2 regions of the Spirillospora sp. CA-108201 genome follow, and region 2 is predicted to be linked to the other one. Evidence: riboswitches for the same ligand, from Rfam matches in the RefSeq annotation. Region 2 holds a riboswitch; the other holds the start of a gene.
The links. Region 2 has a riboswitch for S-adenosylmethionine ahead of ACQEU6_RS38830 (aminotransferase class V-fold PLP-dependent enzyme). Riboswitches for the same ligand answer to the same signal wherever they lie in the genome.
Positions count from the first base shown of each region.

Region 1: another riboswitch for S-adenosylmethionine. It lies ahead of thrC (threonine synthase); the one in region 2 lies ahead of ACQEU6_RS38830 (aminotransferase class V-fold PLP-dependent enzyme).

Region 1 covers NZ_JBNJNE010000001.1:4,805,826-4,810,232, reverse strand. Annotated here, with positions in the region: gene ACQEU6_RS23140 (alpha,alpha-trehalose-phosphate synthase (UDP-forming)) at 1-767, opposite strand, end outside; gene ACQEU6_RS23135 (cation diffusion facilitator family transporter) at 900-1,835, shown strand; SAM riboswitch class I at 2,009-2,149, shown strand; gene thrC (threonine synthase) at 2,166-3,410, shown strand; gene ACQEU6_RS23125 (MoaD/ThiS family protein) at 3,426-3,704, shown strand; gene ACQEU6_RS23120 (hypothetical protein) at 4,004-4,407, shown strand, end outside.
Region 2 covers NZ_JBNJNE010000001.1:8,082,095-8,086,501, forward strand. Annotated here, with positions in the region: gene ACQEU6_RS38825 (SseB family protein) at 1-629, opposite strand, end outside; gene ACQEU6_RS38830 (aminotransferase class V-fold PLP-dependent enzyme) at 741-2,000, opposite strand; SAM riboswitch class IV at 2,042-2,158, opposite strand; gene ACQEU6_RS38835 (DUF8711 family protein) at 2,208-2,582, shown strand; gene ACQEU6_RS38840 (transglycosylase domain-containing protein) at 2,664-4,407, opposite strand, start outside.

The sequences.
Region 1 (4,407 bases), 3.3 Mb from region 2:
CGGGCCGCGCGGTCGACGCGGGCGCCCGGCAGCAGCTCGCAGCAGTCGAGGAAGGCCGACGCCCACCGCTCCGTGAGGAAGCCGGCGTGGTCGGCGCCGAGGATGCCGAGAAGGATCTGGGCGCCGATGTCGTCCGGGAGCAGCCGGAAGTACTCCGGCGGCGCCCAGGGCGTGTGGGAGAAGTGCACGATCTTCAGGTCGGGACGCCGGTCGCGCAGCATCCGGGGAGCCAGCGACAGGTGGTAGTCCTGGATCGCGGCCTTCGCGCCCGGGGCGGCGTCCCGCGCGAGGGCGTCCGCGAAGGCCGCGTTGTACGCCTCGTAGGACTGCCAGTCGCGCCGGGAGCGGGCGTCGAAGTGCGGGCTGCGCGGGGTGTCGTACAGCAGGTGGTGGACGAACCACAGCGTCGAGTTGGCGACGCCGTTGTAGGCGCGGTCGAACGTGGCCGCCGGGATGTCGAGCATCCGCACCGCGGCGCCGCCGGTCTCGTAGCCGGCGAGGTCGAGGCGCCCGTCGGGGGAGCTGCGCGCCGCCGTGCGGTCGGCGTCGCCGAGGCTCGCGCACACCCAGAGGACGTCCGCGCCGCCGGCGGACGGTTCGCGCCCCGTCCCGGCCGGGCGCGGCGGTCCCGGGTCGCGCGGGGCGCCCGTCACGGAGGCGAGGCCGGAGACGAGTCCGCCGCCCCCGCGCCGCATGGTGAGCCCGCCGTCGTCCGACAGCGAGAACGACACCGGCCCCCGGTTCGAGGCCACCAGCACTTGGCTCATACCGGAAGGGTCTCAGTTGCGGCCGAGGCGCATCAAAGGGACCCGCGAGGTGGACGTCATCGCCCGCGTCATCGCCCGCGCTTCTGCCCGTTCCGCCCGATTAGTCATCCGCCCAGGGGGTAACCGGCGGCAATGAGCAAGTCCGAGACGACGAAAACCGTGCTCGTCGCCGGTGCGGCGAACCTCATCCTCGCGATCACCAAGCTGTTCGCCGGCCTGCTGGCCGGGTCCAGCGCCATGCTCGCGGAGAGCGCGCACTCGGTGGCGGACACCCTCAACCAGGGCTTTCTCTACACCTCGCTCCGGCGCAGCGAGCGGCCCCCCGACCGGCGCCACCCCTTCGGATACGGCAACGAGCGGTACGTGTGGTCGCTGCTCGCCGCGTTCGGCATCTTCGTGGCCGGCGCCGGGTTCTCGATCTTCGAAGGCATCCTGACCATGACCGGTCACGGCGGCGGCGGGACGACGGTGTGGCTCGCCTACGCCGTCCTCGGCCTCGGCGCGGTGCTGGAGGGGACGTCGTGGATCCGCGCCTTCTACCAGGCCAGGAAGGAGACGCGCGAGAGCGACCGCGACCTGGTCGAGCACGTCCGCAAGTCGCCCGACGTGACGTTCAAGACCGCGCTGTTCGAGGACACCGCGGCGATGGCCGGCCTCGCCCTCGCCGCGGGCGGGCTCGCGATGCGCCAGGCCACCGGGTCGGAGTTCTGGGACGGGCTCGCGTCCGCCCTCATCGGTGTGCTCCTGGTCGTGCTCGCCTTCTCGATCGGCCGGGAGAGCATGGGCCTGCTCATCGGCCGGGCGGCCGACCCCGCCGAGCAGCGCGAGATCCGCGCCGGGATCTGCGGCGCGCCCGGAGTGACCGGCGTGGACGAACTGCTCACCATGCGCTTCGGCCCCGAGCAGCTCCTCGTCGCCGCGAAGGTGCACTTCTCCGACGACATCAGCGCCGACGAGGCCGAGGACGTCGCCGGCGAGATCGACCGGCGGCTCCGGGAGCGCGTCCCGACCGTCCGGCACGTGTTCCTCGATCCGACCCAACGCGTGATCAAGACCTCCGCCGGGTAACGTCTCACTCGCTGGACCCACCTGTCTGGCATCCGGTCAGTTCATGTAAAGTCACGCATACGAGCTCAAAGCGCTCGCGCTAGTACAACTGCATACCGCTCATCCAGAGGGGTGCTGGGAGCACAGTGGCCGACGGGCCGGTCTTCCAGCTCAGCCTCCGCACAACTGAATACCGCTCATCCAGAGGGGTGGAGGGACCGGCCCTGCGAAGCCCCGGCAACCACCCGGCTGTGGCGCGTCGCGATCCTGCGAGGCCGGCCGGGAGATGGTGCCAACTCCGGCCTGCGACCAAGGTGGCGCAGGGAAGATGGGGAGAAAGGCCTCGCCCTCATGGCACTCACGCCTGCCACGGACCTCGGACCGGCTACCGCTCTCGTCTGCCGCGAATGCGGCTCGACCCGCGATCTCGGACCCTTCTACGCCTGTGACGAGTGTTTCGGCCCCCTGGAGATCGCCTATGACTTCGACGGCGTCACACGGGAGGCCATCGAGTCCGGGCCGCGCAACATCTGGCGGTACCGCGGGCTGCTGCCCGTCCCGCCGGGCGTCGCCGACACGCCGAACACCGAGCCGGGCCTGACCCGTCTCGTCCGCGCCGACAACCTCGCGGAGAGCCTCGGCCTGCAGAGCCTGTGGGTGAAGGACGACAGCGGCAACCCGACCCACTCGTTCAAGGACCGCGTCGTCGCCGTCGCGCTCGCCGCCGCCCGCGAGCTGGGGTTCAAGGTGCTGGCCTGCCCGTCCACCGGGAACCTCGCCAACGCCGTCGCCGCGGCGGCGGCCCGCGCCGGGATCCGCAGCGCGGTGTTCGTGCCGTCGAACCTGGAGTCCCAGAAGATCATCACGACGGCCGTCTACGGCGGGACGTTCGTGACGGTCGACGGCAACTACGACGACGTCAACCGGCTCGCGTCCGAGATCGCCGGCGAGCAGGAGGACTGGGCGTTCGTCAACGTCAACGTCCGCCCGTACTACGCCGAGGGCTCCAAGACGCTCGGCTACGAGATCGCCGAGCAGCTCGGCTGGCGGCTGCCGGACCAGATCGTCGTGCCGGTCGCGTCCGGCTCCCAGCTCACCAAGATCGACAAGGCGTTCCAGGAGCTGATCAAGCTGGGCCTGGTCGAGGACAAGCCCTACCGCGTCTTCGGCGCCCAGGCCGCCGGGTGCGACCCGGTCGCCGCCGCGTTCAAGGCCGGCCATGACGTCATCCGCCCGGTGAAGCCCGACACGATCGCCAAGTCCCTCGCCATCGGCAACCCCGCCGACGGCCCCTACGTCCTGGACGTCGCCCGCCGCACCGGCGGCGCCGTCGAGGACGTCACCGACGAGCAGGTCGTCGAGGGCATCCGGCTCCTGGCCCGCACCGAGGGCATCTTCGGCGAGACGGCCGGCGGCGTCACCGTCGCGACCCTCCGCAAGCTGGTCGGGGCCGGCGCGCTCGACCCCGGCGCCGAGACCGTGATCATCAACTCCGGGGACGGCCTGAAGACGCTCGACGCCGTCGCCCCGGTCGTCGCGCCGTCGGCGAACATCGCCCCGTCCCTGGAGGCGTTCCGCGCCGCGGGCCTCGCCTGAGAACGAAGGAGCAGCATGAGCAGCGTGTCCGTCCGTATCCCGACGATCCTGCGGACCTACACCGGTGGCGAGTCCGAGGTGAAGGCCGAGGGCGCGACCCTGCGCGCGGTCGTCGCCGACCTTGAGGCCAGCTACTCCGGCATATCCGCCCGCATCCTCGACGACGCGGGCAAGATCCGCCGTTTCGTGAACGTCTACGTCGGCGACGAGGACGTCCGCTTCGCGGAGGGCCTCGACACCCCGACGCCCGAGGGCGCCCAGATCTCCATCATCCCCGCGGTGGCGGGCGGCTGACGCCCGTCTCGTCCCGCACGCCCCGGCACGTCCACCGTGCCGGGGCTTTTCCTTTCACATCTGGCCGATTCCCCCTTCTTTGGAAGGGCATTGCCCTGGTGGATGCCGGATTGGGTGACTGTTCGTTCACGCCCGTCCAAAAGAGTATGGATAAAACTTGGGTCAGCGCCAGTTTCCCGGCTTTGATCTTGATCACCACCTCTCCTCCACTTGGGTTTCTCGGTGGCCGCCTCCTGGAAGATTGATCCCGGAGTGGCGCTCCGTGGGGCGCCGATCGGCATACGAGAGTGAGGAAAGGCATGAAGCGCATTTTGCGCACGATGGCCGTGACCGGCATAACGATGGGAGCGGCCGTCCTCGCGGCTCCCTCGGCCATGGCCGACATCAACTTCTACAAGGTGGAGAAGGCGTACGTGGGCCACAACGGCCCCTCGTACATCACCGAGAAGGGCCCGGGCGACCTGATCTACACCGACATCTCCAAGTCGCCCAAGGCGGCGCCGGTGATCGGGAACAAGTCGGTGAAGACCGGTGACATCACCACCAAGCTCCACGGTGGGAAGCACAACACGGCCGTCACCAGCGTCGAGGGCTCCGAGCAGGAGGCCACCAAGATCGCTCTGGCCAAGGGGGCCGAGCACCAGGCGGCCGAGCAGCAGGCTGCTCCGCAGGCGCAGGCCGCTCCGAAGCAGGAGGCCGCTCC
Region 2 (4,407 bases):
TCCGGGACGGGCAGCAGCACGTCGGTGGCCGCCAGCGTCTGCAGGAACAGGTCGTGGTCGTTGGTCGCGGCGGCCCGCAGCAGCTCGCGCTCCACGTCGTTGGCCGGCTGGAACTCCGGCCGCGGCGCCTCGCGGGGCAGGTCGCGGTGCTGGTCGCGCAGCTCCTCCCACGGCGGGGACGAGCGGCCGACCTGCGGGGGGCGGCCGTCGCCGTCGGCGACCTGCCGGACGAACCAGGCCGGCAGCCGCGCCTCGATCGGCAGGACGGCGGGGACGCCGCGCGCGGGCGCGTCGACGGCGAGCCACCAGCGGTCGTTCGGCCAGCTCTCGGCGATGTCGCCGAACCGGACGGTCATGAAGTGCTGGTAGGACGGCCCTAGGCACGCCCGCATCGCCGCCGCCGACGTGTAAACCAGGACGTGGACCCGGCCGTCCTCCTCCTGGGTGGGCCACGACGGCTGCGCCTCCCCCGCGAGGACGCCGTCCACCAGCTCGGGCCGGACGGGGACGACGAGGTCGGCGTCCGACAGGAGGCGGAAGTAGCTCTCCTGGTCGCCGGCCCGTACGGTCTCCTGCAGTCGGTGCTCCAGTTCCGACGTGGGTCGCCACGCGTCGGCCACGGTCGCCACCCCCTGTATCTAGCGTGCTCGTCCCCGCGCGACTGCCTACGCTACATGGGCGAACAGGACCAAAGAGCATAATCATCTGACTGCGCGCGGGAGTTCGCAGGTCAGCGGCTGTCAGCGCGCAGTCAACTCGGCGAGGGCCGTGAGGAGCCGGTCGATGTGCTCCTCGTCCGTCCCGATGCCGATGCTCGCACGGACGGCGCCGCCGTCCTCGCCCAGCAGGTGCCGGACGAGAGGGTGGGCGCAGAACTTTCCGTCGCGCACGCCGATGCCGTGCTCGTCGGACAGCGTAAGCGCCACGTCCCGCGCGTTCCAGCCGTCCACCGCGAACGACACGATTCCGACGCGCGGCGCCCGCTCGCCCCACAGCGTCAGCTCCCTGACGCCGGGGAGCGCCGCCAGACCCGACCGCAGCCGTCCGACCAGCGCTTCCTCGCGGACGGCCAGGTCGTCCCAGACCGGGGACAGCGTCGCGCACGCGGCGGCCAGCGCGAGGGCGCCGAGGACGTTCGGGGAGCCCGCCTCGTGCCGCTGCTCGGCGGAGGGCGCCCACCGGGTCGTCTCCCCGACCGAGGCGCTGGCGCCGCCGCCCCTGAGGTAGGGCTCGGCGGCGCGCAGCCAGTCGGCGCGCCCGGCGAGCACGCCCGCGCCGAACGGCGCGTACAGCTTGTGCCCGGAGAACGCGACGTAGTCGAGGCCCAGCGCGGTCATGTCGAGGGGGCGGTGCGGGACGAGCTGCGCCGCGTCCACCGCGATGCGGGCGCCGTTGCGGTGCGCGACGTTCGCGAGCTCCTCGATCGGCCACAGCTCGCCGGTGACGTTGGACGCGGCGGTGACGACGAGCAGCCGCGACCCGATCGGGCACGCGCGCAGCGCGCGGTCGGCCGCCGCGAGGGCCTCGGCCGGGGTGGCGGGCGCCGGGAGGCGCACGGCGCGCTTCCACGGCAGGAGCGACGCGTGGTGCTCGCTCTCGAAGACGACGACGCTCGTCCCGGCGGGGACGGCGTGCGCGAGCAGGTTCATCGAGTCGGTGGTGTTGCGCGTGAACACCACGGCCGACCGCCGCCACGCGCCGAGGAAGGACCGCACGGTCTCCCGCGCGTCCTCGTAGGCGGACGTCGTGACCTGGGACGCGTACCCCGCGCCGCGGTGGACGCTGCTGTAGTACGGCAGCGCGCGGGCGACGGCCTCCTGCGCCGCCTCCAGACAGGGCGCGCTGGCCGCGTAGTCGAAGTTGGCGTAGGGGACGTGGCGGCCGTCCCGCACCGGAACCGGGACGCCGGCCCCGATGACGCGGGGAAGCGGCCGAACCCGGACCCCCTCGGGGCGCGTCACAGCAGGAGTGATGGGGGAGCGGGCGAGCAGCGTGGGCATGCGTGGACCTTCCGGGTCAGGGACCCCGGGACGTCCGTCGGGATCCGCGCTTGCCGGAACGCGGTTCCGCGTCCGGCCAGGTCCTCACCCAGGGCACCCCATCGCGGACGAAGGGTTGCCGGCCAGCAAGCCGGGGCTTTGCGCTGGCGCTCATGACCTCATGCGGAAGTATATGCGGAGCCGATCGGGGATCAAGGGGAGGGTGCGATGCGGTACCGGGTGGTTCGGACGCTGGCCGGCGGCGCGCTGGTGCTCGGCGCCCTCAGCGGGTGCGGGGCGATGGGCGGCGGAAACTCCGGCCAGGTGTGCGCCGACACGAAGAAGGCGTTCCAGCAGTACGTCACCCAGGTGCGGGGGCTTCCGGCGGCGGAGCCGTCGCCGTGGCGGCAGGCGACCGAGCAGCTCGCCGGGCGCGTCGACGGGCTCGCGAAGCAGGCCGACGACGCCGACCTGGGCAAGGCGCTGAAGGCCGAGGCGGGGCGGCTCCGCGCCGCCGCGACCGGGGTCGGCGACGGCGACGTCTCCCAGCTCGACAGCGTGATCAGGGAGACGCCGGCCGCCATCGGCAAGGCCTGCGACTGACCGGCCGCCCGGGTCCAGGGCCCGTCCCGAAGCGGCCTCGGCCACGTGCGCGAACGCGTGACCTGCCCGGTGCGCCGCGGCCTACCCGCCGGTTCCGGGGCGGCCGAGCGGTCCGTCGCCCGTTCCGCCCCCGGGGCCGCCGGTCCCGCCGTCGCCGTTGCCGTCGCCCCCGTCGCCGCCGCCGGGCTGCTGCGGCGGGATGATGGTCGGCAGGTCGGTGGGGGGCGTCGGGACGTCGGGCCGCTTCGTGGACGGCGGCGGCTCGACCGGGCCGCCCGTGTCCGGCGGCTGGGTGTCGCCCGGGGGGACGTCCTGCGTCGGCCCGCTCCAACCGCCGCCGGGCGTCATCGACGGCTCGCCGAACGACTCCGGCTCGTAGCCCTTGATGTTCACCGCCTCCGACATGTACGAGCGCCACATCTGTGCGGGCAGCTGCCCGCCGTACGCGCCGTAGCCGGGGATGTTCAGCGGTTTGCCGTCGCTGCGGAACATCGAGACCGTCGTCGCCATCTGCGGGATGAAGCCGTTGAACCAGATCGCGCGGCCCGCGTCGGTGGTGCCCGTCTTGCCGGCGACGTCGCGGCCGTCGGGCAGCTGCGCGCCGGTGCCGGTGCCGCCCTGCACGACCTTCTGCATGGCGTAGGTGGCGTCACGGGCGACCTGCTGGCTGAACGCCCGCTCGCCCTTCTCGGTGAAGGTGCGCTTGTGGTTCTCGTTGTCGGTGACGGTCTTCACCACGAACGGCGTCCGGTGCACGCCCTCGGAGGCGAACGTCGAGTACACGCCCGCCTGCTGGACGGGGTGCAGCGACACGATGCCGAGGGGGAAGGTGGCGGCGTCCCGCTGCTCGGGTTTCATCTGCGAGGCGGGGATGCCCATCTTCTCGGCCATCGCGGCGATCTTCTTGTTGCCGATGTCCTGGCCGAGGTTGATGTAGGCCGTGTTGATCGAGTGCTCGGTGGCGGTCACGAGGTTGACCGTTCCGAAGTTCTCGTTGCTGTCGTTGCGGATGGGCGCGCCGTGGAAGTACTGCGGGGAGCTGCCGTCGTAGCTGGTGGACAGCGTCTTGCCGTCGTCCAGCGCGGCCGCCAGCGCGATCGGCTTGAACCCCGACCCGGCCTGCGCCCAGTCGCCGAAGGCGCTGCTCAGCGCCTCCTCCAGGTAGCCGCGGCCGCCGTAGAAGGCGAGCACCTGCCCGGTCTTCGGGTCGACCGACACCGCGCCGGTGCGGATCTTCTTGCTCATCCCGTTCGGGGCGTTGTTCGCGACGGCCTGCTTCATCGCGTCCATCAGCCGCTTGTCGAACGTCGTGGTGATCTTCAGCCCGCTGCGGTTGATCTCGTCCTCGCTGTAGCCGCGGCGCTCGGTGAGCTCCTTCTTGGCCACGTTCACCATGTAGCCGCGCTGGCCCTTGAGGACGTCGGTGATCTTCTCCTTGCCGGGGGCCGGGAAGGTCAGCGAGGCCGCCTCGGACGGGGTGAGCGCCCCGTCCCGGACCATGTTGTTGACGATCGCGCGCCACCGCTGCTCGGAGTAGGCGCGGCGGGAGCCGGTCGGGTCGGAGAAGTTGCTCGGCTGCTGGATCGCGGCGGCGAGGTAGGCGCCCTCCGCGGGCGTCAGCTTCGAGACGTCCTTGTTGTAGTAGGCGTGCGCGGCGGCCTGCACCCCGTAGGCGTCCCGGCCGAAGTAGATGGTGTTGAGGTACTGCTCCAGGATCCAGTCCTTGTCCTTCTCCCGGCCCACCTTCAGGGAGACCATGATCTCCTTGAGCTTCCGGGTGACCGAGCGGTCCTTGCCGATGCCGCCGTAGTAGTTGCGGACCATC